Linked DNA regions of Peribacillus sp. FSL E2-0218. The main gene of each other region encodes a partner of the protein of the gene in region 2 in a complex. Links are inferred from orthologs where the notes say so. Each region holds a gene or a part of one and is shown on either strand. Other genes may lie near its edges. The genes, in order: MHI53_RS24870 and hfq.

Region 1 (16,216 bases), 3.3 Mb from region 2 along the record:
AGTGCAGCTTCTATGGCATCCCCGCCAGTGGGGCCGCAAAATTGGATTTTTGCATTTTTTCGGAACTCTTCTGGCAGCCATTCAAAAATTTCATCAACGAACTGCTCTTTTATCGGTGTAGTAAAGTCCAAAGTGTGCAAAGGACTTTTATTTTTAAGTACTTTTTCCATTTCTTCAAGGACAGCCGGGTGATTGTGTCCAAGCGCTAATGTTCCGGCTCCGGCAAGAAAATCTATATATGTTTTCCCATCCATGTCTGTAAGGTAAATACCTTCCGCTTTTTCGATGGCCATGGGTAATCTTCTAGGATATGAACGAGCGTTTGACTCCCTTGTATTTTGCTGTTCCAGCAATTGATCATTTTTAGTGGGTGTGATAGTTGCCATAATGAGCCTCCTAGTATATTAATTGATAATAATTATCATTTTCAATGACACAATCATCATTTTACTGACAATGATTATTATTCTCAATAAGCTAAATCTACCATTTTCCTTCTATAATATTCCAATAAAATTAAGAACAGGAGAATACTGGGACGATTTCTCCATGCGTTATTAAACATGAACAGGCTCTTAAGGTTTTATTAAGGTTGAGTTTATAAGCTGAACGCTGACAATCATCATGTAAAAGGAGGAACGGCAATGAATGGTTTACAAGGAAGGCGGGAACTCAAACATGCAATCACCAAAGCGGATTGCCATTTATTAAGGAATGTCCTGCAAAACTTCATGAAGCTTGATCCCCACGGACTCGATGGGAAGTATTTAATTCGAAGTGTCTATTTCGATAACTTCGACAATAAAATCCTCCGGCAAAAAACGGAAGGGTTTTATCATAGGGATAAGTTCAGGGCCAGGCTTTATGATCATAATACCGATTTCATCAACCTGGAAAAAAAGAGTAAGCGGAATAACCTTACCTATAAACAAAAGTGCAGGCTTTCTGCCGCTGAATACGAACGGATCCGTTCAGGAGATATAAATTGGATGTCCGAGGATTCAAGGGATATCCTCAAGGACTTATACGTGCAAATGACGCTCTTCCAAATCAAGCCGACAACCGTCGTTGACTATGAAAGGGAGGTATTCATTTATGAGTACGGAAATGTCCGGGTCACCTTTGACAGTCATGTGAAAACGAGTTATCGCGATACGGACTTCCTGAATCCCGAATTAATCGTAGTCGATGCCCTCGATCCGGATGTCGTCATCCTGGAAATAAAGTATGACGAATTTCTTCCGGATATCATCAAACAATCGTTATCCATCATCGATACTAGAAAAACGGCTTTTTCAAAATATCAACTAAGCAGAAGATACGGCTGATGGCAGCAAACAAAAACATTCTATTGGAGGAATCACAAATGGATACGACGACAACGAGCACCACGTTTAATGATATTTTCAAATCAAGTTTTTTGGACAAGACCGAGAGCTTTTCGATCATTGACTCCCTGATTGGATTGCTGTTGGCATTTGCCATCGGATTGTTCATTTACGTCATTTATAAGAAGACCTTTTCCGGTGTGATGTACTCGCACAATTTCAATATATCCCTCATCATCATGACAATGGCCACGGCCTTGATCATCATGGGCATATCAACGAATATCGTAATCTCCCTGGGGATGGTCGGCGCGCTCTCCATCGTACGATTCAGAACGCCCATCAAAGATCCCATGGACCTGGTCTTCCTATTCTGGGCAGCGGCCTCTGGGATCTTATGCGGGGCGGGATTAATTCCGCTCGTTATTATCGGTGCCATTTTAATAGGGATCGTCATGCTCGTATTTGCCAATCGAATCACCGTTGAAAATCCCTTTTTATTAATCGTTAAATATTCAGATGCATCCATTGAAAAAACGTTGGAAGAAATGATATCCAGCAAGGTGAAAAAGCATTCCGTCAAATCGAAATCGATCATGGCCGATAATAACCTCGAAGTGACATATGAGATTCGATTAAAAGATAATAATGCGGAATTCATCAATCAAGTAAAGGACATGACCAGCGTCCATTCTGCCATCATGTTGAGTTATGATGGCAACTTCACAGCTTAAGACAGATGGCGGACACAAGGAACCATGCCCACCCCTCTATAGTGGACGGCAGGAGGAAGGAGCCAAGGCATGTTAAAAACAAGATATGTTGCAGCGGCGATTGGATTATTGATCATGATTTTTATAGCAGCGATGTACCTCGTTCCCCTTCTTCAAGTGGAAAAAGCAACGAAAGGGAATACCTATGCAAAATCGGTATTTGACCAAAGTAAGGTGACGAAAGTTGATATTACACTAGCTGATGATGATTTGGATTCCATCCTGGATAACCCTTCTGAAAAAGAAATCGTTAACGCCGATGTGACGATAAATGGGGAGACGGTTAAAAATGTGGGGTTTCGCACCAAGGGAAATCTTTCCTTGAATTCCGTTGTTCAAATGGACGATTCCGAACGTTACAGCTGGAAGATAGACTTTGATTATTATCAGGACGATCAAGATTTACACGGGCTGAAAAAGTTGGCACTGAACAATAATTACAGTGATCCTACTTTTATGAGAGAATATCTTTCCTATGAATTAATGGAAAAGATGGGCATAGCGACACCAGGGCACTCCTATATGTACGTGACCATCAACGGAAAGGAATGGGGCCTTTACTTAGGTGTGGAAGCTATAGAGGAAACCTTTCTAAATACCAACTTCGCTGATGCTACAGGCGATCTCTATTATCCTGATGGTACTGGAAGCGATTTAAAATGGATCAGCGAAGACATTGATGACTACACAGGATTGAATTTGAAAACAAACGATCATTCGGACCAATCCGCCATGATCCACATGCTCGATGCCATCAATAATGGAGGCAATATCGAGGAAGTATTGGATGTCGATGAAATGCTGCGCTACTTCGCAGCCAACACTGCCCTTGTCAACCTTGATCACTATCAAGGAGATAAAAAGCACAATTATTACCTATATGAAGAGAACGGAGTCTTTTCGATATTGCCGTGGGACTATAATATGTCATTTGGCGGTTATTCCGGAGGCGGCGGGAGGCAGGCAGGCGGCACCGCTCGAAAAAATGAAGATGAAGCGACTGCTAAGAACGATAATGCTGAGCAGGATGACATGAAGCTTCCCGAGGAAGCACCGAATATGAACGGTGGCGGGATGATGGATATGAGCTCCCATTTCATGAATGAAAGTAACATCAACTTCAGCATCACCGAGCCCGTTTCAGGCACGGCCCTTGAAGATCGCCCTTTATTGAATGCCCTGCTTTCTAACGACGAATACCGTGAAAAATATGATGATTATCTAAACGACATTGCCACAGATTTTTTCTCTGAAGAAAAAATGACAGCAATGACCTCTGAAATCTCAACGTTGATCACACCATATGTGAAAAGAGATCCAACCAAGTTTTATACAATGAATGAGTTTTTAGAAGCAACATCCGGTGAGGAAACCCTTGTTGACTTCGCCGTTCAACGTGCTGGATCGATCTTGGCGCAGCTATCCGGAGACCTGATTGTCGAAGGTGAGACGGAAAGCGGCACGGACGGCAGAGCGCCTAATATGGGCGCTGACGCAAATGGAGGCCAGCAACCACCAAACATGGCCGGCGGCGGGGAAATGCCTGCCATGCAGCCCCCTGACATCGATCGCGGCGGGAATGGCTCACCCCCTGATATAACGGGGAAGATGGGCCAAAAGGAGCCAGGAAACAGCAGCTCCTCCAAAGATACGATCATTCTATCCCTGGTGCTCCTGATTTTATTATTGGGCGCAATCGCTTTTGCCCACTTCTTTAAACGAAGGGGCAAAACCGGATGAGGACCACCCCCTCCAACATGAACAAGGCATCCCGAAATATTCGGGATGCCTCATTTTTATTGAAAATAGAATCTACTAAACTTGATACCAAAGTCGTCAAGGAGACGCCCTCTTTTTTCTATGAATTTCTTGATCTATTACCAAGGAAAAAAACACTGCACAAACAGCATAAATCCCAAGATGCACAGCAGCTGACCCTTCTGATTCTATTTTCGTTATCACGACATGTGGAATGAAACGGAGGGGGCGACACTCCTGCGGCAACTGCGGTCTAGGGGAGACACCGTTGGCGTAAAGCCCGAGGAGGCTCCACGACCGCCCGCGGAAAGCGAGTGCCCGGAGTGCCATGCAACGTTCGACGTCCGGTTCCTCCAAACGATGGGAAATCAGGATTTCATTTTCACCTTATCCCAAAGTAGAGTGGAAAGGGAGTACCTGCAGTGAAACGAAACCTACTTATTTCGAATCCTCCATAACTATGAATAATTAGGATTCTTTCTTCGCCTTAAGACAGAGTTCAGGAACGTTCTATGTCCTCCCTCTTAAACATCCGAAAATTATTTCTTTCCCCAGGTATTCCTCAACATTGAATTATTTTTTAGCTGCCAACTAATATAAAATACCCTTAATTGGTATAAAATAGTAAAATAGAAAGACAAATCAACCTCCAGAGCATTTTCTACTTGTTTACCATTTGAATATAGAGGGTAAAGATTTCCATTATTAGTTTATCCGATCGTTCAGTAACAAGTTTGCCAAAACGCGTCGGTGTCAGGGGGGAAATGGATGAAAAGAAATCATACAATGATGCAATTTTTCGAGTGGCATCTTGAAGCAGATGGTTCTCATTGGGACAGATTGAAATTAGCGGCCTCCAAATTGAAAGATACAGGTATTGACTGTGTTTGGCTCCCGCCTGTTACTAAAGGGCAGTCCATTGGTGACAACGGTTATGGAATATACGACGGGTACGATCTAGGGGAATTTGACCAAAAAGGCACCATTCGTACCAAATACGGTACAAAAGAAGAATTGCATCAAGCCATAACCACCTGTCATGACTACGGTCTGTGCGTATATATCGACTTAGTCATGAATCACAAAGCCGGAGCCGACGGAACCGAAAAATTTGAAGTCATCGAGGTCAATCCAGACAACCGTATGGAAGACATCTCAGAGCCATTTGAAATTGAAGGCTGGACGACATTCGATTTCCCAGGCCGTAATAATCAATACTCTGATTTCAAGTGGAACCATACGCATTTCAATGGAACTGACTATGATGCTAAAAACGACAAAATGGGCGTCTATCGGATCACTGGGGAAAACAAACACTGGAACCAGCACGTCATTGATGAATTCGGCAATTACGATTATCTAATGTTCGCGAACATCGATTACAGCCAGCCCGAAGTTCGCCAGGAAATGATTACTTGGGGAAAGTGGATGGTTGATACATTGAAGTGTGATGGCTTCCGCTTGGACGCCGTGAAGCATATTGATTATGAATTCATTAATGATTTTTTACAGGAGCTCATTCCTTATACGAAAGAACATTTTTTCATGGTCGGGGAGTTTTGGAAAGCCGATGTGAAATCCTGTCAAAACTACTTGGAGCAAACCAATCATGACCTCAATTTGTTCGATGTTTCCCTGCATTATAAATTTCATGAGGCCTCAAATGCAGGAACCGACTTCGACCTCTCAACCATCTTTGATGATACCCTCGTAAAAACCAATCCGGAACAGGCCGTCACTTTTGTCGACAACCATGACTCCCAGCCTCATGAATCGCTGGAATCATGGGTAAAGGATTGGTTTAAACCGTCTGCATATGCTCTTATCCTGCTGAGGCAATGCGGTTACCCCTGTGTCTTTTACGGGGACTATTACGGCATTGGCGGTCCTTCGCCGGTACCCGGGAAAAAGGATATATTGGATCGCCTTTTATATGCCAGATATGAAAAAGCGTATGGGGAACAGAAGGACTATTTTGATGATCCAAATACGATAGGCTGGGTTCGATTAGGGGTTGAAGAGCTGGAAGGCTCGGGGTGTGCGATCGTTGTCTGTAACGCAGACCACAACAGTGAAAAAAGAATGTTCGTGGGTGAGCAACGTGCAGGCGAAATCTGGACTGATGTAACCTATCACAGAGATGATCACATCACCATTGAAGAAGATGGCTACGCGACCTTTCCCGTACATGGAAAAAGCGTATCCGTATGGGCCCTGAATGAAAAACCGCTTGAAGCAGAAGAAAACTAATATTCCAAAAGCGAAGAACAGCATGCCGTTTCCCGCATGCTGTTCTTCGCTTTGAAAATTCAAAAAAATTCTCATGGCCAGACAACCATTCATGGTAAGATAAGGTAAAAAGGAGCTGATGGACAAATGAAGAATGAAATCATTAATAGATTTACTTCTTATGTGAAAGTGGATACACAATCAAATGAGGAAAATCCCTCCTGCCCCTCCACACCTGGTCAGCTGACCTTGGCAAATGCTTTAGTGAAGGAGTTGCAATCCATAGGCATGGAAGAAGTGACGATTGATGATAATGGCTATGTAATGGCGACGCTTCCAGCCAACACGGATAAGGATGTCCCGACGATCGGGTTTTTGGCCCATATCGATACAGCAACGGATTTCACAGGGAAAAACGTAAAACCGCAGCTCGTTGAAAACTATGATGGACGCGATCTTACTTTACATGAAAAATTGGACATCGTCCTCTCACCGAATGAATTCCCTTCACTTAAGGATTATGAAGGGCATACTTTAATTACGACGGATGGGACAACCCTGTTGGGCGCAGATAATAAGGCCGGCATTGCCGAAATCATGACGGCCATGGATCATTTGATACAGCACCCGGAAATCAAGCATGGAAAAATCCGTGTCGCCTTTACACCGGATGAGGAAATCGGCAGAGGCCCGCATAAGTTTGATGTCGATGCTTTTGCTGCCCAATTTGCCTATACAGTTGACGGCGGCCCCCTTGGCGAACTTGAATATGAAAGCTTCAATGCGGCATCGGCCAAAATCAAAATCAGTGGGACCAACATTCACCCCGGTACCGCTAAAGGAAAGATGGTCAATTCTGCTAAAATCGCCATGGAATTTCACAATATGCTCCCAGCGGCAGAAGCACCGGAACATACGGAGGGCTACGAAGGTTTTTACCACCTGCTATCCTTTCAAGGCGATGTCGAAGAGACTAGGCTTTCCTACATCATCAGGGATTTCGATCGCCAAAAATTCAATGAGCGCAAGGAATATATGACGCACATCACCAAGGAACTAAAAGAAAAGTATGGACAAAAACGTATCCAGCTTGAATTGCAGGACCAATATTTCAATATGAGGGAAAAAATTGAGCCAGTCAAAGAAATCGTGGACATCGCCCATGAAGCCATGGAAAAACTCGGTATACAACCAAAAATCTCGCCAATCCGCGGTGGAACGGATGGATCTCAATTATCGTATATGGGCCTGCCGACACCCAATATATTCACCGGCGGTGAGAACTTTCATGGCAAATATGAATTTATTTCCGTCGATAATATGATGCTGGCCACAAAGGTGATCGTTGAAATTGCCTCCCTCTTTGAAAGAAAAGCGAAGTAGCTTTATAGAAATCTCACGAATGACCTTTTTCATAAAGGAAAACCCCAAACCTAAGCGGTCTGGGGTTTTTCCATCATGCGCGTATCCAGTGTCGGTGCTTGGCAATGGCCTCGATAAAGGCAGCGCCGCTATTTTCATCCGTGATGGCCACAACGCCTGCATTGGGATCAAAGGAACCTATGCCTGCCTTCGTTAGGATATCAGCACCTTCTTTGCCCGCACCAATTGCCTTGAAATGATTGTAAGCTTCATTCACAAAGAAAATGGAGTCCTTAGATGCTTTTAGAGCATCAACACTTTTCTGACCTCCTGCTACATAAACGGCATCGTACAGTACCGAATCGGCTGTCAGGAATGTTTGCTCCACTTCAACTTGCTGTTCTGTTGAACTTGTAATCATTCCCCGATTAATACTGACGATCTCCGCAGTTATTCCTGCCGCCTTGAACGATTTCAATACTTGATTAACCTCAGATGCGTTGAAACCATCGGCAGCCAGGATTGCCACTTTTCTGGTTGCGGCCGTTTTCACTTTCATTTGCTCTTGGCTTAGCGCGGGAGAGGTTAACTCGGTCTCAGCCTCATTCCTGTTGGTTGGAGGATTCGCTCCCACACCCTTGGCAATTGTTCGGGCCAGTTCGAAATCTACATTGCTGAACATCTCGACAACCTGCTGCTGGACGTCCTTACTTTTCACTTTCCCCACTTCAAAGTGGAAAGCGGCAATAATATGCTCCTTCTCCACTTCCGTCATGCTATTCCAGAATAGTTTAGCTTGGCTGTAATGGTCCTTGAAGCTTTCACTGCGCTGGCGCACCTTCCTGCCATCGACCTTTTCCTGATAGTGCGCATAGCCGCCCTCCGCTTCGGAAGCCGGTTCCGGGGAGTTACCTGCAAGGGAATTCTTATGGTAGCTGACCGGTCCTGGATTGATTGTCATCCGATGCATCCCATCGCGCTGATTGTTATGAAAAGGGCATACTGGCCTGTTTATCGGAAGCTCATGGAAATTCGGTCCACCCAATCGGGATAGCTGTGTATCGGTGTAAGAGAATAAACGCCCTTGAAGCAGCGGATCATTGGAAAAATCAATGCCCGGCACAACATGCCCCGGATGGAAAGCAATCTGTTCCGTTTCCGCAAAGAAGTTATCAGGATTTTGGTTCAACACCATTTTCCCGATTATTTTCACCGGCACCTGTTCTTCCGGCCATAGTTTAGTAGGATCGAGAATGTCAAAGTCGAAATTGAATTCATCCTCCTCCTTGATCATTTGCACGCCAAATTCAAATTCAGGGTAATTGCCTGTTTCAATCGCTTCCCACAAATCTTGGCGGTGAAAATCGGGGTTCTTCCCGGCGATTTTCTGGGCTTCATCCCAGACGAGCGATTTCACTCCAAGGACGGGCTTCCAATGGAATTTAACGAAATGGGATACGCCTTCTTCATTCACAAAGCGGAATGTATGAACACCGAACCCTTCCATCATCCTGAAGCTTCTCGGTATCGCCCGATCGGAAAGATGCCACATGATCATATGTGCCGTTTCCTCATTATTGGCAACAAAATCCCAAAAAGTATCATGGGCAGAAGCAGCCTGCGGAATTTCATTATGAGGCTCCGGCTTTACCGCATGAATCAAATCCGGAAACTTAATTGCATCCTGGATAAAAAATACCGGCATATTATTCCCGACCAAATCATAGTTTCCTTCCTCTGTATAAAACTTTGTCGAGAATCCCCTGACATCGCGAACCGAGTCCGCCGATCCGCGTGATCCTGCTACAGTGGAGTACCGGACGAATACAGGAGTCTTGACCGAAGGGTCTTGAAGAAACTTGGCCTTTGTAAATTCAGCCATCGGCTCATATACTTGAAAATATCCGTGTGCCCCTGATCCACGTGCATGCACGATTCGCTCAGGAATTCGCTCATGGTCAAAATGGGTCATCTTTTCACGGAAATGAAAATCTTCCATTAATGTCGGGCCGCGGGTTCCCGCCTTCAAAGAATGCTCATCCTCCGAAATGCGCAAGCCTTGATTAGTCGTCATCTTTTTCCCACTATCATCCACCCGATATTGATCCAACTGCCGATTTTTGCTTTGCTCATTGATTTTTCCACTTTCGTTTTCATTCACCATTCTTTTCATTCCCCTCCATGTCAAAAATTAAGGTTATTTCATGTTGTATGTATTTTCATTATTGGAAGTAATTACGTTATTCTTCCTCATATACCACTCTATTTCGAGAGATAAACAGCAGAATTCAAAAATTATACAGAGAATACTAGTTATTTTGGTGTAGGACCGATTATCGTCGGATTGGGGCGATTTATCTCATGTTTGGGCGGATTATCACTAATTGGGGTGATTTATCTCCATGTTTGGTCGAATTATCACCCGGTTGGGGCGATTTATCTCCATGTTTGGTCGGATCATCTCCCGGTTGGGCGTATTATCCCCGTTTAGGTCGAATCATCTCCCCATTTGGTCGGATCATCTCCCGGTTAGGCGGATTATCCCCGTTTAGGTCGAATCATCTCCCCATTTGGTCGGATCACCACCCGTTTGGATCGAATTACTGTCCCATTTGGTCGGATCACCATCCGTTTGGTCGAATTATTCCTTCCTTAGTTTTGTCATACTTGGGATGTAAATAAGTCATATAAAAATAAGAAGCGGGAAGGCCATTTTTTGGGCTTCCCGCTTCTTTAATTCCGCTACTTTAGTTTTTAAATGCTTCTGACACCTTCAAGAGCTTGCCTTTGACTTTGGTATTTTTCATCACTTTCAAGACGAGCGGTCCCTTTTCATTGAGGATTTCCACATAAGAGACATTATCCTGAATCGTTATGATCCCGATGTCCGCTGCATTCACTCCATCAATTTTAGCGATGGTGCCGACAAAATCAACAGCCCTGATTTTCTTTTTCTTCCCGCCATTGAAGTATAGCTTCATGATTTGTTTGTTCAATTTTTCACTTTTATCTTTTTTCATCTTTGGACGTGCTTCGAGTTTTGCCTCGAAATCCGCTTTTTTGTTTGATACCTCTTCTTTTGAAGGGAAAGCCCGCTTGGAAATTTCAAAGCCGATATAATCTTGGATTTCAGTCAGGAATTTGTCCTCGTACGGTGTGACGAACGTGATGGCTTTTCCCTTCTTACCGGCACGGCCCGTTCTTCCTGTCCGGTGTACATAGCTTTCCTTCTCCATTGGGAGGTCATAGTTGATCACATGGGTGATATTATCAATATCGATTCCGCGTGCGGCAACATCCGTCGCGACCAAATAGCGGAATTCGCCCCTTCTGAATTCATTCATCACTGCGAGGCGATCCTCCTGGATCATGCCGCCATGTATCATATCACAAGGATAATCTAGCTCCACCAGCTGTTCACATATTTGGTCGACCCGATCCTTCGTCCGGCAAAAAATGATGCAGCTATCAGGATTTTCGATAATCGTGATATCCCTGAGCAGGGAGAATTTATCATCCTCTTTCACTTCAATGAGGGCATGCTCGATTTTGTCAGTCGTAAGACCCTTCGCTTTGATTTCAATGTCCAGGGGATCTTTCATATATTGCTTGCACAACTTCTTTATGCTCTCGGGCAGCGTAGCAGAAAAGAGCATCGTCACCCGGTCTTTCGGAAGCGCCTTAATGATGGCCTCCACTTGTTCGATGAAGCCCATATTAAGCATTTCATCGGCTTCATCAATAACCAAATGTGTAAGGCGCTCCAAAGCAAATGTCCCTTTCTCGATATGATCCAGGACTCGGCCCGGTGTTCCCACGACCACATGGCTTTTTTGCTTCAATTCCGCTTTCTGCAAGGCAAATGGATGTTTTCCATAAATCGCAGTGGCCTTTATGCGTTTAAACCTGCCTATATTGGTGATATCCTCTTTTACCTGCACAGCGAGCTCACGTGTCGGCGTTAAAATAAGGGCCTGCGGCTTATTCTCCCCCCAATCGACCATCTCACATATCGGTATCCCGAATGAAGCGGTCTTGCCGCTTCCGGTTTGCGATTTCACGACAAGGTCCTCCCCTTTCAATGCGACTGGGATCACCTCACGCTGCACTTCGGTCGGGCTTTGATAACCCAAGTTCTCCAATGCCCTTACGATTTCATCACTTAATGTATAATCAGAAAAATTCAATTCATTCATATGACAGCCTCATTTATTGTGTAGTATCATGCATTATTGTTTCCATGATCGTAATTTTCTTATTCAAATTACTATTATACGCGATATGGAACGATAAACGTTGCAATAATCAAATTCCCTTTCTTATTTCAAAATAATGAATTCTTCAAAATGGACGATAGAGGAAAACGATTGTGATGAATCAAAATGGACCGGCTGCTTTTCAACATGCTAAAATATGTATGTCCAAAGGGTGTGGATTGAATTACTGTTATCCAAAAGGAGAGCTGATTTATGATAATCGTGACGAATAGAATCAGAGTCAAAAAAGGGATGGGGGCAGTGATGGCGCCAGGATTTACTGCACCAGGTCCGCTTGATGCGATGGAAGGTTTTGTGAAGGTGGAAGTATTATTGACGCAGAACCTGACGGATCATGATGAACTGAGTGTTAATATGTACTGGGAGAACCTCGATAACTTCACTGCTTGGAGAAATAGTGATGCATTTAAAGCTGCACATAAACGGCCAGAAGCAAGTTCCGATTCCGCTAAAAAAGAATCGCCGATCATAGGCAGCGAGCTTACTACGTATGAAGTTGCCTCAGTAAAGGAAATAGCGAAATAACATCATGGCAAAGAGGCCGCTATTGAAGCAGCCTCTTTGTTTTCAAGTTCAAACTAATCATTGTGCTTCTGCTTTCTTGATTTGCTTGCTTCGTAGCTGTCCGCAGGCCGCATCGATATCCGTTCCATGCTCTTGACGGATTTTACAATTGACGCCCCTCTTTTTCAACGTATCATAGAAGGCGAGAACGGACTCTTTTTCACTTCTTTGATATTGGCTATGCTCATCTACAGGATTATATGGAATCAGGTTGACATAGAGGCGATGTTTTTTATCCTCCAGAAGATTGGCAAGCTGCTCGGCTTCTTCTTGATGATCATTGACATCCTTCAATAGGATATATTCAATCGTAATTCTCCGATTCGTTTTTTCCAAATAATAATCAAGTGATTTCATTAATTTTTCAATCGGGATCGCCCTGTTGATTTTCATGATTCGCGTCCTCAGATCGTTATTAGGTGCATGCAGGGAGATAGCTAGATTCACCTGTAATTGCAGATCTGTGAATTCATAAATCTTTTTGGCAAGGCCGCTCGTCGAAACGGTAATGCGCCTGCCAGCGATGGCAAGACCCTTATGATCCATGAGCACCCTCAAAAAGTCGACCATGTTTTCAAAGTTATCAAATGGCTCGCCAATCCCCATCACCACGACATGGCTGACGAGATCCTTTTGCTCCAGTGTATCCAGATGCAGTTGAACGTTCATGATTTGTTCAACGATTTCCCCGCTGGATAAATCGCGGCTTTTCGCCAATAAACCACTTGCACAGAAACTGCAGCCGATATTGCAGCCGACCTGGGTGGTGACACAAACAGAAATCCCGTATTTATGTCTCATCATAACGGTTTCGATAAGGTTGCCATCCTGCAATTTAAACAGGAATTTGATCGTGCCGTCAGCTGCCTCCTGCTTAACGTGAACAGTTAAGGTCTGGATCGAAAAATGCTCCTCCAGCAATTGGATACAGTCTTGATTAACATCCGTCATTTCAGAAAAACTCGTCACACGTGTCCGATAAAGCCACTCCCAGACTTGCTGTGCCCTGAATTTCCTATGGCCATGGTCCAAAAGCCATGCTGATAATTGCTCGAATGTTAAACCATAAATGGAATCTTTCTTCATTCGTTACCCTCTTTTCATTACATTAAAATTTAGTCGTTCAATCCTTTATCCTTACACGTGTTCCCTCTAAAAATCGGTTCATTTATGATACGGTTCATTTCTATTTATCCGAAAGGCCCGATATATTTGCTCCAATAAAACCAATTTCATCAATTGATGCGGAAAGGTCATTTTAGAGAAGGATAGTGCATAATCACTTCTTGCTATCACCTCGGACCCGAGACCGAGCGACCCGCCAATGATAAAGGCTATCTTGCTCTTCCCATAAGTGGCCAGCTGGTCGATATGTGTGGCCAGCTGCTCGGACGTAAGCTGCTTACCATTGATCTCAAGTGTTATGACATAGGTGTCAGGGCTGATTTTGGCCAGGATGCGTTCACCCTCTTTTTGCTTTACGATCTCCATGTCCGCGGCACTCAAGTTCTCTGGTGCTTTTTCATCCGGTACTTCAATAAGTTCTATATTAGCATAGGCGCTTAACCTTTTTGCATATTCAGCAATGCCTTGCTTTAAGTATTTTTCTTTTAGCTTGCCTACCGTCATGATCGTTATTTTCATATATATCCTCTAACTTTCCTTATGTTTTCGTATCAGTTCTAGGATTTGCCTACCTATTATCATACCTTACGGATGCCTATAAGCAAAACAAGCAAATCACTTCCAATTGCAAGGATGGTTCATCCCCGTCCATCAGCATCACTTTTCCCACAAAAAAACCGCTGACCTAGAGGCATCAGCGGCAATCCATGATTCAGCGAGAAAAAAGCGTATGGCTAACTTGTTCGTTCCCCTCCAAATGGATTTTCCGAAGATATGTTCACGATTCCTGCACCCAATCTTATCCCCAGCCTTGATGAAATGAAACGTCAAGAAATGTTAAGAACAGGTTACAAACATCTTATCCACAAAAGTTATCCACATATCCACATTTTCTATCCACATCTTGTATGGGAATATTAGTTCCCTACTAGATATATTGCCACGTTTCGACAATATTCACAGGTTGTTGATAACTGTTTTTCTTCCGACACTTGCGTTAAAACCGGATAGGTTTCACATTCGTACACCACTTCATCCAACGCCATTTCCACGTGTTCCTGACAGCAATATAATTCCATCCTTCCTTCCCCCTTTCCTTTTCCTTTTTACAAAAACCAATTATCCACAAGGTGCGCGGCATCTTTAACATCGACATATATCCACAGGTAATCGTAACAAAAAATAAAAAAAGCGCAAGCGAATATAAAGGACAGGAAGCATCGCTGCCCCCTGTCCTCCCACGTTTTATATTTCGCTGTTTGAAAGTGTGACTTCAGTCGATTCTTTCTTCCCATCACGGTAATAAATGATTTTAACCTTATCGCCGATTTTCTTATCATTATAGAGGTATTTCCTTAGTTCCACGACATCATGGATTTCCTCATTATCCATTCCAACGATGACGTCAAACTCCTTCAATCCTGCTTTTGATGCCGGGGAGTTGCTTTGAACGCCCGTTATGGCAACACCTGCCGTCACTTTCTTTGGCAGTTTTAATGTATTCTGCTGATGGTATTTTGAAATTTCTTCTACGGATGCCAAATTCACACCTAAGAAGGCACGTTTCACTTCGCCAAACTCCTCGATATCGTTGATGATTGGAATGACCGAATCGATCGGGATGGAGAGTCCGATCCCCTCCACTGCATTTTCTGCTATCTTCATCGAATTGATCCCGATGACCTGCCCCGACATATTTACGAGGGCCCCCCCGCTGTTGCCTGGGTTGATGGCTGCATCGGTCTGGATGACCTCCGCGTTCCAATCCACTTGTCCGTCCTCATTGATATCGACCTCTATCGTTCGCTCCAAGCCGGAGATGATTCCCTGTGTAATCGATCCGGAGAATTGGAGGCCCAGAGGGTTACCAATCGCGATCACTGGCTCACCTGGCTTCAATTTTGCCGATTTTCCGAACTCTGCAATCGTTTTGATCTTGTCACTATTCACGACAATGACCGCTAAATCTGTCCACGGGTCGCTTCCTTGCAGCTTTGCAGGCAATTTGGTGCCGTCACTTAATGTGACTTCCAGTTCATTGGCCCCTTCAATAACATGATTATTCGTAACGATATAGGCTTTTCCGTCAGCCTTTTTATAAACGACACCTGAGCCTGTTCCTGCTTCTGCCGAACTGTCCTCAGCATTGCTCCCTTGTCCCCAGAAGTTCGTTTCCTGGATGTTGGTGATGCCTACCACTGCATCACTTGCCTTATCGACGGCATCTGTGACGGCACTAGTTACATCTACAGCAAGGCTTTGCTGCGATTGCTTCAAAGGCTGATTACTGGTTGATTTCTGCGTTGATGTTTCGTTATTCCCGGAATTAAGCAATCCGCTTCCCGGAAATACTAATAAAATAAGTAAAGCACCAACGATGGCGCCGCCCAAGCCAGTTAGAAAATAGCTGGCATGGCCCTTTTTCCGTTTATTTCGGTTCTCATCATGATCATCATAATAACCCAAGACCGCTTCATCCTCTCATTTTAGGAAAGTAATAATAGCCATTCTATTGTTTGGTATCCTTCCTCAATTATACTCAATTACCGGATTTTTTCTAAAAAAATGTACCTGTAATTCAAAAGGGAGATCCATTGTCTGAAGTACGCCGTTTTACCTATACTTATACAGTTGTAACCAAACGATACCCCAATTAAACCAGTTTGTAACCTTTCGAAAGGAATTTTTACCAATAAAAAAGGAATGAACAAGGTTTCCCTTATCCATCCCATATCATTTATAACGTAACGAGTTCCGTTGGTCTTTTCGGGTCAGTGTCGTATAAGGAAAATTGCTCCCC
Region 2 (14,481 bases):
ATCCCGCCACCTGGGTTCTTGATCAGTGACCCTGCCATCAAATCCGCTCCGACATGACATGGTTCCTGCGTTTCCACAAATTCACCGTAGCAATTGTCAACGAATACAACGATTTCCGGATTGATCTCTTTTACGACCGAAATCATTTCCTTGATTTCAGCAATCGTAAAGGATGGGCGTGTCGCATATCCCTTCGAACGTTGAATGCCGATCATCTTCGTATGCGGTTGAATGGCTTGTTTGACAGCCTCGAAATCAACGCTTCCAGATCGCGACAACGGAACGGAGTTGTAGCTTATTTGAAAATCCCGCAATGAACCGATACCGGTTCCCCTAATGCCGACAATCTCTTCCAACGTGTCATATGGCTTTCCGGTTATGTATAATAACTCATCGCCTGGGCGCAGGATGCCGAAAAGGGCAGTTGAAATGGCATGTGTGCCAGAAATGATTTGGGAACGCACCAATCCTGCTTCCGCCCCAAACACTTCGGCATAAATCAATTCCAACGTATCGCGCCCTATATCATCGTAGCCATAACCCGTCGTAGGGATGAAATGGGAATCACTCACTTTATGTGCTTGGTAACTTTGCAATACACGAAATTGATTTTCTTCAATTCGTTCGTCCACTTGCTTATGTAATGGAGAAATCATTGCTTCCACTTCTTTGGCAATGTTTTGCAACATTTCTCCGTTCGTTAACTGCTGATACATCAAAATTCCCCTTTATAACGAATATTTCTCTAGCTGCCCTGTCAATGGATGATCAGCTAGACAAAAACCTTTGCATTCATATCTTTCCGAGTCTTCATTAAAGGAGAGAGTGCGCAAGATGGTTTCATTTTTCAGCTGTGATAATAGTTTACCCTCACTCGAAGGGAGAAAAACATAATAAGGAACCATTTCCTCAATCACGTACTTTTCAATTTCTTCCATGATTTGATTCAAATCCGATTGTTCATAGGCACTGACCAATAATGAAGGGTGGCTGGACGTTCTTACAAAATCGGCGTGGGTCCTGTCTTTCTTATTATACAATGTTAGTTGTGGAATGGAAGGGACTTCTAAGTCATTTAGCAAATCCTGCACCGTTTTCTGATGGTTAAAATAATCTGAACTTGAGGAATCGACCACATGCAGCAATAAATCCGCTTCTTTCAATTCTTCCAGCGTCGAGCGGAATGCTGCGATTAGGGAGGTCGGCAAATCCTGGATAAAGCCGACCGTATCCGTCAAGAGCACGGTGAAGCCGCTTGGCAGGATCGCCTTTCTCGTCATGGGATCAAGAGTCGCGAACAGCTGGTTTTCCTCGAAGGAATCCGCCTCCGTCAGGCGGTTGAACAATGTCGATTTACCCGCATTCGTATAACCGACAAGGGCGATTTGAAAAGCCTTGTTCCTTTTTCTTCTGTCGCGATAGCGTTCACGATGCTTCACTATTCCACTTAATTGTTGCTTGATTTCATCAATTTTCCCGCGGATATGGCGACGATCGCTTTCCAGTTTCGTTTCTCCCGGGCCCCTCGTGCCAATTCCGCCTCCAAGCCTGGACAATGCCGTCCCCTGTCCAACCAAACGCGGTAATAGGTATTGGAGCTGAGCCAATTCAACTTGAAGCTTCCCTTCCCTGGAACGTGCGCGTTGCGCAAATATATCGAGGATAAGCTGTGTCCGGTCAATGATTCTTGCTTCTAGCTGTTTGGAAAGGTTTCGGATCTGACTCGGGGATAATTCATCGTTGAAGATGAATAAATCCGGCTCCAGCTCTTCTTCAAGGTTCCGAAGCTCCTCCACTTTTCCTTTTCCTATATATGTAGCCGGATCGATGCTTGTCCTTTTTTGGGTGATGGTCATCAGCACCTCGCCATTCGCCGTCTTCGCCAACGAGGCCAATTCATCAAGTGAATATTCGAAACGTTCATTTTCCTCCGTTGTCTGACACCCTATCAACACGGCCTTTTCCTTCATCATTTCTTCCAAAAACGCCCACCACCTATATTAAGATTTCAGTTTATCATAACAAAAAAAATGAACAGATAAAACTTTACGGAAAACAAAGCTTTACCCGTTTTAAAAATTTCGATAACATGCTAAAATCAAATTTGACTTTACCATCAAAATAGAAAAGACATAGAGGGAACATGCAAATGACATGGGAAGTATTAAGTTTCATAGGTACGATTGCTTTTGCCATTAGCGGCACCATCATCGCCATGGAAGAAGAGTATGATATTTTAGGAGTGTACATTTTAGGAATCATAACCGCGTTTGGCGGAGGTGCAATCAGGAACCTGCTGATAGGCGTCCCCGTTTCAACCTTATGGGACCAAAGCTTCTATTTCATCATCGCTTTACTATCCATTACCATCGTTTTTGTTTTTCCTACCATCCTATCGAAACACTGGGACAGATGGGGGAACTTCAGTGATGCCATTGGACTTTCAGCCTTCGCCATCCAAGGGGCGATGTATGCGGTAGAATTAAACCATCCAATTAGCGCCATCATTGTATCAGCGGCATTAACCGGATGCGGCGGCGGAATTGTCCGTGATGTGTTGGCCGGCCGGAAACCATTGGTCTTCAGAAAAGAAATTTACGTAGTTTGGGCCATCATTGCAGGCATGGCATTAGGAAGCGGTGTATTGTCCCAGGCATGGCAGCTATATACGCTCTTTGCGATCATTACCATTTTACGCGTCCTATCCTACACCTACAATTGGCACCTTCCCAATAAAAAATGGGTGCCGAAAACATAAATTTGAAAAGCCCGCCATATCCGCGGGCTTTTCTATGTGAATCATTCTTTCTCATCATCTTCAAAAATCAAGTCTTGGCCGGTAAGGGTCAGTAAATCCGTTCTTTCGAAGGAATCCTCCAGCAAAAGCCGCATCGCCTGTGCCCTGATCGACTTTTCAATCACGTTGCGTATATAGCGGCCGTTAGAAAATGAAATAGAGCTGCGATATGATCGCAGGATGATCAAGTGTTCCTTTAATTTCCTTTCAGCCTCACGATTCATGATATATTCACGCTCCTGCAGCATCCGGTCGGCTATTTCCATCAATTGATCGATCGTATAATCCGGAAAATCAACTACGAGCGGAAACCTGGAATGAAGGCCGGGGTTAAGGCTGAGGAAATAATCCATTTCCCGTGAATACCCGGCAAGAATCAAAATGAATTCGTGCTGGCGATCCTCCATATGTTTGACAAGGGTATCAATGGCCTCTTTCCCAAAGTCCTTTTCGCCGCCCCTTCCCAAGGAATATGCCTCATCGATGAATAAGATCCCGCCAATCGCTTTCTTTATTAAATCCCTCGTTTTTTGGGCAGTATGACCGATATACTCTCCAACTAAATCCGCCCTCTCCGCTTCGATTAAATGCCCTTTTGAGAGTACATTCATTTTTTGAAACAACTTCCCGATTAAACGCGCAACCGTTGTTTTTCCCGTTCCGGGATTTCCTTTGAACATCATATGCAATGCTTGACGGCCAGTCTTCATTCCTTTAGCCTCGCGCTGTTTGTTGATATAGATCCACGCATATATTTCTTTGATCATCCGTTTCATTTCTTCCATCCCGACCAGCGATTTCAGCTCCTCTTCGATTTCCCTCAGGGCTGCATGCTGGTGAGGTATTTCCTGTACCAAAATTTCTTTTATCGGCAGATCCTTTTGTAGCGTTTTTCTATTTTCCGCATTAAACACGATATTGATTTGCCCGTTATTTTTCATACGGATCGGTTGTTCCAATGCATTCACCTCTCCATCTTGGACCCTTGACTCCACGATTGCATTCTATTTCCGATTTATGATGGGAATGCTTATGTAACATAAGCCGAAACTTTCCCCCGTCGGGAAATTCCCTTATTTCTTTTCGTGAATTCAGAAAATGCCAGGGTAAAATGCCAGCTTTCCTTTTCAACGGTGCATGATCACGACTGAATTCTTCCATTGAAACTATATTCCGACAAACTTCCTTCCAATTCGCCCGTTTAAACGGGGAATTGTCAATTCCTGCGGTTTCCCGGAAAATAATCGTCCCTAGATATATATTCAAAACACGTACGTAACATTATCGATTATTTGAAAAAACGAGCAGTGCATACAAAAAAAACAGGCCGCCATTAGCGAAACCTGTTTTTCACATCCTTATATATATGACTATTCCTTCACTTCGTAATCAATTTGAACATTACGTTGTGGAGCGAATGTAGAAATGGCATGTTTATAGACCAATTGCTGCTTGCCTTCCGATTCAAATAATACCGTAAAATTATCAAACCCTTTAACTTGCCCCCTGATCTGGAACCCATTCAATAAAAATACCGTTACATAGGTGCCGTCTTTTCGTAATTGGTTAAGAAATTGATCCTGGATATTTACTGATTGTTTCATGTATTAGTCCTCCTCTTTTCTCTCTAAATTTATGTATTCGCCTTCGTTGAAAAGCTTTCCTGCTATAAATCCAGATATTTCATGTATTTTTTTCGGAAATCCCTCTAGATCGGTCATATTAAACCAGATGACATCCATCTTATTCCTGAACCAAGTCAATTGCCTTTTTGCATATCGACGGGAATTTTGCTTTAAAGTCTCGACCGCCTCATCCACTGAAGCCCTTCCATCAAAATAATCATAAATCTCTTTATAGCCTATGGCCTGAATGGATTGGCAATCCTTCAAACCTTGATCATAAAACGACTGAACCTCATGAATCAGCCCTTCATCTACCATTCCATCAACTCGTTGATCGATACGCTGATATAATTTTTCACGTTCCATCGTCAAGCCGATGATGCACGTCTCATATTTCAATTCCGTCGGCTGATCATCGAGCTGCTCGCTCATCGTTTTACCTGTGCAATGAAAAATCTCAAGTGCCCTGATTACACGCCTTACATTATTAGGGTGAATCCGCTTCGCACTCTCAGGATCAACCTTCCGTAATTGGTCAAAAACCGGATCGATTCCTGACTCTCTTATTTGTTTTTCCAAACCTTCTCGATATTCTAGGTCGGACGGGGCTTCTGAAAACTGATAATCATAAATCACCGATTGTATGTATAATCCTGTTCCGCCAACGATAATAGGGAGCTTCCCCCTGCCATGGATATCCTCGATGCAAGCATTTGCATGCTCCTGAAACTCTGCGGCACTAAAAGGTTCATCCGGCTCCTTGATATCAAGTAAATAATGAGGAACGCCTTCCATTTCCTCCATCTTGATCTTTGCAGTTCCTATGTCCATGCCTTTATATACCTGCATGGAATCGCCGCTGATAATTTCACCATTAAATAACTTTGCCATCTCAATGCTCATTTTTGTCTTGCCAACAGCAGTCGGTCCAATGATAACGAGAAGCTTTCCTTTTTGTTGTTTCACATTCTCACTGCCTTATATGATTTTTTCCCTATCTTAACATAATCTCGTTGAAAGCAGCTAAACATCTACCCATTCTGTCCATTTCCCATTGTTTTATTCATTCCTCCTTCCTGTGAAGTCTGTTCAAGAGGCATTTATAAAATGGAGCCCTTCCATATAGCTGGAGTTTAAGCGGAATCTAGGGGGATTCTTTGAATGAAGACACAAAAAAGGATGATTACGCTACATCAGCAATCATCCTTTTTCGGCATGGTGCACAGACCTGCCTTCTTAATCCATTCAGATCGGTCTCCCATTCACTGGTATCATCATCAATACGGAAGTTTCCTTCTCATTCGATTGCACCAGGATCTCTCCATCATATCTGTTCACCAAGTCTTTTACGATGAATAAACCTTGACCGCGAACCTTGCCCTTTTGGGGCTTTTTGGTTGAAAATCCGCTAATGAATATATTTTCCTGATCGAAGGGCGCTATCATAGGCCCGGTGTTCGTGATCCTAAAGGTATACTTTTCCTCATCAGCTATGCAGGCAATGTTCATTCGGCGCTCATTCTCTGGCAATTCAACCGTTGCTTCAATCGCATTATCGATGACATTTGATAATAATTTAATCAAATCGATCGTTTTCACCCTGTTAAACGAGTTAGGTGAAACATCGATTTCAATATCGATGTTATAATTTTGGGCCGAGAGTTTTTTTGTCTCCAACAGTACAGACAGGCCCGGATGACTTACATCCAGCTTCATCGATTCGAGGGAATGGACCTCTTTTGATAGACCTGTTAAATAATCGAGGGCTTTATCATTCTCCTTCAATTTAAGGAGACCATGTATAACCTGAATATGATTGGAAAAGTCATGCCTTAATGAACGAACTGAAGCTATGAGCGATTGAAATTCCGATTGATACGTATCCTCCGTATCCCCGACTTCACGCGTCAGTTCTTTTTGATACCACTTTTGAACGACAAAAAAGGTAACCAGCAGCATGATAACAAAGCCTCCATTATAAACGAGGATGGCAATACTGCTTCTTAATACCTTTCCATTAATGGAGTTTATATTCTCGGCACTTACATCGATCCCTAAAAACCCTATGATGGAGCCAGCTTTATTTTTGATTGGCACTCCCACAGTCAAATAATCGCCATACTCCGGATCATCCAGTATCCCGGTAATGAAGCTTTTGCCTTGATAGGCCTGTCTGACCTGCTTTGGAGGGACGGTACACACTCCGCCTATGGGAAAATCCCCTTTATGATCTTTAGAAAATCCTGTAATCATAGCTTTTGACACTTTCGGATTATCGACCATGATGGTGTAAACATACAAAGCCCCGATTTTTTCTCTTGCATCTTCTAAGTACGCTTTAATATCCTTATATTCCCGGCTCTTTACTTGGTTATCGAGAAATCGCTCATAGGCCTCTACATCCATGGAGTCGGCAATGGATCTGGCAGCTACCAAGTTTTGATTTGCAACTGATTTTTGAACAGAATTTTTAATGCTTAAATAAGTAGAAAACATATTCAGAAGAATGAAAGCGATTAATAATAGGATGGTCAAATAAAAAAATGCCCTTAACTTTTTATTTTTCATAGATTTAAACGTACCTCGTCTCTAGCAGTTAAAAGTTAACGAACCTATTCTGAGTTTACTATATACAGGAACAAACATATAGAGAAATATCCACGTCTCACTTCAACAGCAGGTAAATAAAACTATAAGTTTTGAAATAACTAACAAAATACCCACATCTTTTTTGGTTCTTTAACTTTTTTACATGCTAATCTAAGCGGAATGTCTATATTAATTATTTCCATTAAAATATGTTATTTCCAAACGAATATAATTTTACTATATATTTATTTTAAAAAGGAAAAAAAGAAGAAAATTAATTATATATTTTTCTTTTCAAATATATAATTTTACCCTTTAGATGGAAATATTTCAATATTTTCTCTTTACATCCCATCAAAATTAACGTTTTTCTTCTCGATTGCAACACCAATTCGCAATAAAATATTCATAAAATAGCAATAGGTCATTTGGACCGATATCACGCGGCCTTTAATGAGCACGAAAGAAGTTTCCATTTAACAGAAAATAAAGAAATCCTTATTTAAAATGTCACATATTCCCTTTCAAAAACCATAGACATCGTTTTCTTTCGCAATCCCGTTTCCCACTTCTTTCACTTAGCTTGTAAATTCCAATAAAAAACCTTGAAAGGTCTAAGCCAATCAAGGGGTTCATTATAATTTAGATTTCTTCCGGGATTTTCAATCCTTCGATAAAGGATTGAAAACTCTCGGCAATTTTATAAATATTTTCATCCTGGCTTGAAGGATCCGAATACCAACCTTGATCCCAGAAGTATATTCCCTTTTCCTCTTCGTTATTTATCAGCAAGATCTTGCCGGCACACGTATCATTACCAATGATGATGCAATTTTTATGTAAATCATCTTTATTCTCTTCGTGCCATTTCCGTAAATCCAGCCCTTTATCCTCAAGATCTAATCCGTAGAGAACATTCAAGCAAACGAGGGTATCCAATGTATCTACATAAAACTTGCTGTTTTGCACCTCAGATATGCCGCCATTATACTTAAGGAGGAATTGTTTATAATCTGCAGGAATTTCAAATCCGACAAATTCCTGAAAACCATCCACTGCCTCTTGTGTCGCTTTTCCATATCCAGTAATATTCACCATTCTACCAACTCCATTTCATTATATAGTCGCAACTTCCAACCCGACAATCCCATTCCCGAATCCATTTTCATCGAAGCCTATTGAACATCGTTCCCGTCTTAACTGGAGAATTAAACGTTCTTTTACCGATGAAGTTCCTTGAAGAATAAATTATTCATTAGAATCTTAAACATACCACTTTTTTAAATATACTAACATAATTTTACCATTTTTTTCTGTATTTTCAGATATTTTTTTCATTTCCTGGCCATACTTATCCATAAAAAGGGAAAAGGACGACCTTTTCATCAATAAGTCCATGTTGCATGAAAAAAAGACAGCTATCCTGACGAGGATAAAATCCGGGGAGGGTTTGTAAAAATGTGAATGCAACAAGCAGACTTATGAAAAGGGAAATATGTAACGGCCCCACTCTATGAATATAATAAATATTACGTTTTGCTTGATACTTCCTTCTATTATATTTGTATATATCCTAAGAAATCTCTTTATAAAGGCATGGTAATAAGAAGTGCTGCAAAATTACCCCAGAATGGTAGGTACCTCCCATTACCTTCCGATCACTCTTCATTAACAAGCTAAAATTATAGTCATATCAAGTAAAATTCATTTGAAATTAACAGATCAGAGTCGTATGATTAGTAGTATCGGCGGAAAAATATAAATAAAATTAAATTTAGATTAAAGGGGAATTAGATATGGTAGATGTAATGTCAAAATCAATACTTGAACATGATGCACTTAGTATTTCTGCAAACCAAGAAAAATTGGATATCCTAGATCAGCTTTTAAAGCCTGAGGTTCAGGCATCCCTCAATACTTTAGTCGATCAGCTTCCAAAGCTGACTGAATTAGTGAATATTTTAACAAAGTCTTATGATTTCGCTCAATCGGTGGCAACGGATGATGTCCTGAAAAACGATACCGTCAGTGCGATCTCGGAAATCGCAACACCTGTGGTCGGTTCCGTGAAAGGTCTTGCGGCTACCGCAATCGAAGCGAAGGATCGCGCAGAAGCAAATCATGATGTGATCGGTCTTTTTGGCTTGTTAAAAATGATGAAAGACCCGGAGGCACAAAAGCTTTTCCGTTTCGCGCAAGCGTTCCTGGAAGTCTCTTCAGAACGTAAAAACCAAAAATAATGTCTAACACATACAAACAGTAAGAACGGGGGATTTACTATGTCAAAACAAATCGTCATCTTAGGTGCCGGATACGCTGGTTTACTATCTGCGTTGTCCGTAAGTGAATATTACAACAAGGATGAAGTGCAGGTTACCGTGGTGAACCAATTTCCAACCCACCAAATCATCACTGAATTGCACCGTCTTGCCGGCGGTTCGATTTCCGAGCAAGCTGTTTCGATTCCTTTGGAAAAACTTTTCAAAGGAAAAGATATCGACCTTGCCATTGCAAAAGTGGAGTCTTTCTCCGTTGATAAAAAAGAAGTGAAGCTTTCCAATGGCTCCACTTTATCCTATGATGCCCTTGTCGTGGCACTAGGAAGCCAAACAGGATTCTTCGGCATTCCAGGTCTTGAAGAAAACAGCATGGTCTTGAAATCGGTGAAAGATGCCAACCAAATTTACAAGCATATCGAAGATCGCATTCGTGAATATGCCCAAACGAAAAATGAAGCCGATGCGACCATCGTAATTGGCGGCGGCGGCTTGACTGGCGTCGAGCTGATTGGTGAAATCGTCGATCATTTCCCTAAAATCGCCAAGAAATTCGGCGTGGACTTCAAGGATTTGAAAGTCAAGCTTGTTGAAGCTGGTCCAAAAATCCTTCCTGTGCTGCCTGATCCGCTGATCGACCGGGCCATGTCTTCCTTGGAAGCGCGCGGCGTCGAGTTCTTGACAGGTCTGCCTGTAACGGGTGTTAAAGGCAACCAAATCGAACTGAAGGATGGACAAACGATCACGGCCAATACGCTTGTTTGGACAGGCGGGGTTGCGGCTCTTCCTATCGTCGGCGAATCAGGTCTTGAAGTCGATCGCGGCAAAGCAGCCGTTAATGAATACTTGCAATCGACGTCACATAAGGACGTATTCGTTGTCGGTGACAGCGCCCTTGCTTTCCCTCCAGAAGGCGGACGTCCATACGCGCCAACTGCACAAAACGCATGGCAAATGGGTGAGCTTGTCGGGTATAACCTCTATGCAGCCTTCGAAGGCAAGAAGCTTGAAGTATTCGCACCTGTAAATTCAGGTACGCTTGCGAGCCTTGGCCGGAAGGATGCCGTGGCAACCGTCGGAGCCAATAATACCTCCCTGAAAGGCCTGCCGGCCACTTTGATGAAGGAAGCGAGTAATATCCGCTACTTATCACACATCAAAGCGCTATATAGCTTGGCCTACTAAAACAAAGAATCATTTCAAAAAGGACCATTCATTTGAATGGTCCTTTTTGTGATGGATTTTCGTTTATACATTCAGATCTTAACTTGATTGATGCTGAACCTAAGGGAATATCCTTCCGGCAATTTTGCCTTAGTCAAAATGCTAGTTTCCCTTAAACGTTTATCGTTGTAGGAGGAAACAGTAAATAATTCTTCGTCAAGATAGGCCGGATGAGTCATTATTTCCACACTTGCTCCATCGTTTACCCTTCCCTTTAAGTTCTGAAAGTAATCTTCTGCAACCATATCTCCATAAAAGTCATCAAAGAATAGATCGGTAACGGTTTGCATACCAGAAAAGTGTTCTCCCGCATTACGCACCGGCAAACGGTATTTCTCCGACAGCCTTTGAATGACCGGCAGGAAGGCTTTTATCCCATGTACATGGTGATGACTGTCGAAATGAGTTGGAAACAGCCCGAATTCCAAAAACCTTTCAATCTGCGCAGACCACTCGCGCTCCAATTCAGCCAAGGATATATCATTGGGATTGGCGTATACCACTCCTTGCTTCTTGAAGTACCCATCTTCATCAACCAAGCTCGGCACATCGCTCAATAAAGGTTTCCCCCATGTCAGCACTAAGTGTATACCCACTTTCAAAGAGGGGGTTTTCTTGGCGATTTCTATCGCATGCTCCGTCGCGTTCGCATTCATCATGATCGTCGTCGAATTGACAATTCCATATTTGTGGCTATCCAAAATTCCATAATTCACCGCTTTAGTTAACCCGAAATCATCTGCATTTATAAGAACTTCAATCATGATAAGTTATCCTGCAACTCCTTTTTTTTGAAAAACTGAGGCAAATAGTCTTTGTGCGCCTCTAGCATTTCATCGAGAATAAGTTTTGCAACCCGATCACTTGGAACTAATGGATTAATCGTCAAGGCAAGCAGTGCAGTGTCATAGTCCCCAGTGACTGCGGCTTCAATGGCCACTCGTTCGAACGATTTAATTTGCTGAATCAATCCCCGCACAGCCACTGGAAGCTTTCCGACATTGATCGGCTTCGGACCGTCCTTCGTTATTACACAGCTGGTTTCAATGGCCGATTCATACGGTATGCCTTCAATGGAACCATGATTGACGGTATTGACGGCTTGAATATCGCATTTATCCGTATGCATCGAGCAAATCAGCCTCACAGCAGCGTCACTGTAGTACGCTCCTCCTCGTTCTTCCAACTGCGGCGGCTTGATGGCCAAATCCTTGTCTTTATATAGCTCGAATAGCCCCGCTTCAAGCCTTTGGACGACCTCAGCACGTGTCTCCCCATTTTCTGCATCCTTCAACTCTTGGGCAAGCACATCTCCCGTTTTATAATAGTAGTTGTGGTACGGGCACGGAAACAGATTCAAGGCCTTTAAGAATCCCGGCTCCCATCCCATTGCATGGATATTTTTCATCGTGACGGCTTTTGCAGGATCTGTAATCAGATTGATGATTTGATCTTTGACACTTTCCCCATCAACGAATACATCCAAGCCATATACCATATGGTTCAAGCCGGCAAAGTCGATCCTGACTCTTGAGGGCTCGACGCCCATCAAATCCGCCACACCTCGCTCCATGCCAATCGGGACATTGCAAAGCCCGATGATCTTGGTAATATTACTGTGACGCAGAACCGCTTCCGTTACCATTCCAGCAGGGTTGGTGAAGTTGATTAGCCATGCATCCGGACAAACCTCTTCCATCTCACGGGCTATATCAAGAATGACGGGAATCGTTCTAAAAGCCTTGAAAAGCCCTCCAGGTCCGTTTGTCTCCTGCCCGATGACTCCGTGCTTCAATGGAATCTTCTCATCAAGAGCTCTGGCAGCGAGCTGGCCAACCCGGAGCTGCGTCGTGACATAATCTGCATTTTTAAGCGCTTTCTTTCTGTCCAATGTCAGGTGGACTTCTATATTCACTCCAGCCTTTTCAATCATCCTTCTAGCCAAATCCCCGACGATTTCAAGCTTCTCCTTACCCGCTTCAATATCAACTAGCCAAATTTCACTCACAGGAAGCTCTCCATGATATTTAATGAAACCTTCGATCAACTCTGGCGTATAGCTTGATCCTCCGCCAATCGTAACAATCTTCAACCCCTTGCTCATTCGGCAGTTCCCTCCTTCATAGCAGCTGCATGTATGAATTCTTCACGGATATCGATCATTTCAATCGCAAGATCCTTCAATGTCATCGCTGTCATGAGATGATCTTGTGCATGGACCAGGAGAATCGGGAGTTCGAAATGATCTCCCCCTGCCTCGGCATGGATTAATTGTGTTTGATATTTATGGGCTTGCAGCAGTTCGGATTCCGACTCGGCAATCTTTGAACGTGCTGATTCAAAGTTTCTTTTCTTCGCTTCCTGCATCGCTTCCATCGCAAAGCTTCTTGCATTGCCGCTATATAAAATCAATTGAAAGGATAACTGGTATAATTCTTCTTTTTCCATTTTCATCACTGCTTTCTTATACGCTTAACGTTTCTGAATCTTTTGTAAGCTCTGTTTTATTTTTTGAGTCTATCTTCACCTGTGCATAAACGAACGGTAAATAAATCGCTGTTGAAATGACTAAGTTGACAGCTGCTAATACTGCTCCGGATACGTGCCCCCCAGTTGCCAGGAATCCTCCCACGATTGGAGGCGTAACCCAAGGAATCTTGGCTACAATCGGAAAAACCAGGCCGCTGCTTACCGCTAAATAGGAGATCACCGTCGTGATTACCGGGCCAAGGACGAAAGGAATGAACCACATTGGATTCAGGACGATAGGCAATCCGAAAAGAATCGGTTCATTAATCTGGAACACCCCTGGTGCCCCACCGAGTGCAATCATCTGTTTATACCGTTTCCGTCCTGCAATGATCATGGCAATGATAAGACCTAATGTTGCACCAGATCCTCCTAAATAGACAAAGGCATCCAGGAAAGATCCTGCCAATACCCCGTACTGGTCCATATCTTTGACACCTTTTGCATATAAATCGATATTCTTCACTCCCGAGCTTTCAAAAAGCGGTGTTGTTATCCCACCAAGGATATTTGGTCCGTGCAAACCAATCATCCATAATAAATGAACAAGAAATACTAATAAAATTGCGAATGGTAATGAATCTACAGCACTTTGTAAGGGAGATACGATTACTTTGCTCAGCCAATCATTCAATACCTGACCATCCGTAGCCTTGCGGAATAACAATCCGAACAAGCCCGCGGCAAAGATTGTGGCCATGCCAGGAATTAACTTGGCAAATGACCTGGCAACAGCTGGAGGTACTCCATCGGGCAGCTTAATGACCAAATATTTCACTCGTGAAAGCCTAACGAATATTTCAGTCGCAATCAAGGCAACGACGATTCCTGTAAATAGGGCGGTAGCATTGAAATAGTTAACGCTTACAAATCCCCACGCGCCGCCTGTAACGGCTTTATCATCAATGGTTAAAGTGACATTGCCGATTTGAGGCAATAATAGGAAGAAACAGGCCGCGGATACAAGCATCGCTTCAAAGCCATCATCTCCGTAAGATCTTGCTAGTTTATAAGAAATGCCAAATACAGCGAATACCGTCATGAATGCGAAGGTGCCAAACCAAATATCACCGCCAAGTGTATTCCATGCGGGACCGAATATGGCCTCCATCATTCTTCCATAAGGCTTGATGACTTGCCCTAGATTGTTAAACAGGACCGCAAATGACCCGATCATTGTAATCGCTATCATTCCAATCAATGCGTCACGAATCGCAAGCAGATGCCGGTTATTTCCTACTTTTACAGCTCCAGGCATAATATACTTATCAATAAAAGTCATCATATCCTTATTCTCCCTTAATTAAAGTAGTGGCTTGCTTTAGCACTTCTTCACCATTACACAGTCCATAGAACATCGGATTGATGGTTGCGACAGGAATCCCCTTTTCTTTTCCCGCTTCCTGTAACTTGGAAAGGAGATATCTAACCTGTGGTCCTA

The links.
Region 1: the proteins of hfq (region 2) and MHI53_RS24870 are in contact, whole or in part, in a crystal structure (PDB 3VU3), measured with the Escherichia coli proteins. The link is inferred for Peribacillus sp. FSL E2-0218 from one-to-one orthologs.

Annotation. Positions count from the first base shown.
Region 1 is NZ_CP150304.1:5,135,023-5,151,238, forward strand. What follows is about bases 7,079-10,056. They hold MHI53_RS24870 (catalase), read right to left. Parts: upstream 9,612-10,056; coding sequence 7,545-9,611; downstream 7,079-7,544. Other genes in these bases: pepT (peptidase T), read left to right, coding at 7,079-7,471. Also shown: MHI53_RS24840 (aspartate aminotransferase family protein), read right to left, coding at 1-386; MHI53_RS24845 (polyphosphate polymerase domain-containing protein), read left to right, coding at 645-1,328; MHI53_RS24850 (DUF4956 domain-containing protein), read left to right, coding at 1,367-2,062; MHI53_RS24855 (CotH kinase family protein), read left to right, coding at 2,132-3,841; MHI53_RS24860 (alpha-amylase), read left to right, coding at 4,628-6,109; more of pepT, read left to right, coding at 6,236-7,078; MHI53_RS24875 (DEAD/DEAH box helicase), read right to left, coding at 10,198-11,646; MHI53_RS24880 (heme oxygenase), read left to right, coding at 11,920-12,252; 23S rRNA (adenine(2503)-C(2))-methyltransferase RlmN, read right to left, coding at 12,310-13,377; 23S rRNA (pseudouridine(1915)-N(3))-methyltransferase RlmH, read right to left, coding at 13,456-13,935; MHI53_RS24895 (CxxH/CxxC protein), read right to left, coding at 14,334-14,495; MHI53_RS24900 (trypsin-like peptidase domain-containing protein), read right to left, coding at 14,662-15,882; MHI53_RS24905 (MBL fold metallo-hydrolase), read right to left, coding at 16,154-16,216.
Region 2 is NZ_CP150304.1:1,883,002-1,897,482, reverse strand. What follows is about bases 2,785-5,607. They hold hfq (RNA chaperone Hfq), read right to left. Parts: upstream 4,402-5,607; coding sequence 4,168-4,401; downstream 2,785-4,167. Other genes in these bases: miaA (tRNA (adenosine(37)-N6)-dimethylallyltransferase MiaA), read right to left, coding at 4,405-5,388; spoVK (stage V sporulation protein K), read right to left, coding at 2,800-3,756. In the rest of the region: MHI53_RS09090 (methionine gamma-lyase family protein), read right to left, coding at 1-716; GTPase HflX, read right to left, coding at 729-1,973; MHI53_RS09080 (trimeric intracellular cation channel family protein), read left to right, coding at 2,150-2,758; MHI53_RS09060 (GHKL domain-containing protein), read right to left, coding at 5,668-6,990; MHI53_RS09055 (SMI1/KNR4 family protein), read right to left, coding at 7,654-8,109; MHI53_RS09050 (DUF1641 domain-containing protein), read left to right, coding at 8,808-9,251; MHI53_RS09045 (NAD(P)/FAD-dependent oxidoreductase), read left to right, coding at 9,291-10,472; chbG (chitin disaccharide deacetylase), read right to left, coding at 10,544-11,275; MHI53_RS09035 (6-phospho-beta-glucosidase), read right to left, coding at 11,272-12,615; MHI53_RS09030 (PTS lactose/cellobiose transporter subunit IIA), read right to left, coding at 12,612-12,959; MHI53_RS09025 (PTS transporter subunit EIIC), read right to left, coding at 12,976-14,325; MHI53_RS09020 (PTS sugar transporter subunit IIB), read right to left, coding at 14,330-14,481. UniProt on the Escherichia coli protein: RNA chaperone that binds small regulatory RNA (sRNAs) and mRNAs to facilitate mRNA translational regulation in response to envelope stress, environmental stress and changes in metabolite concentrations.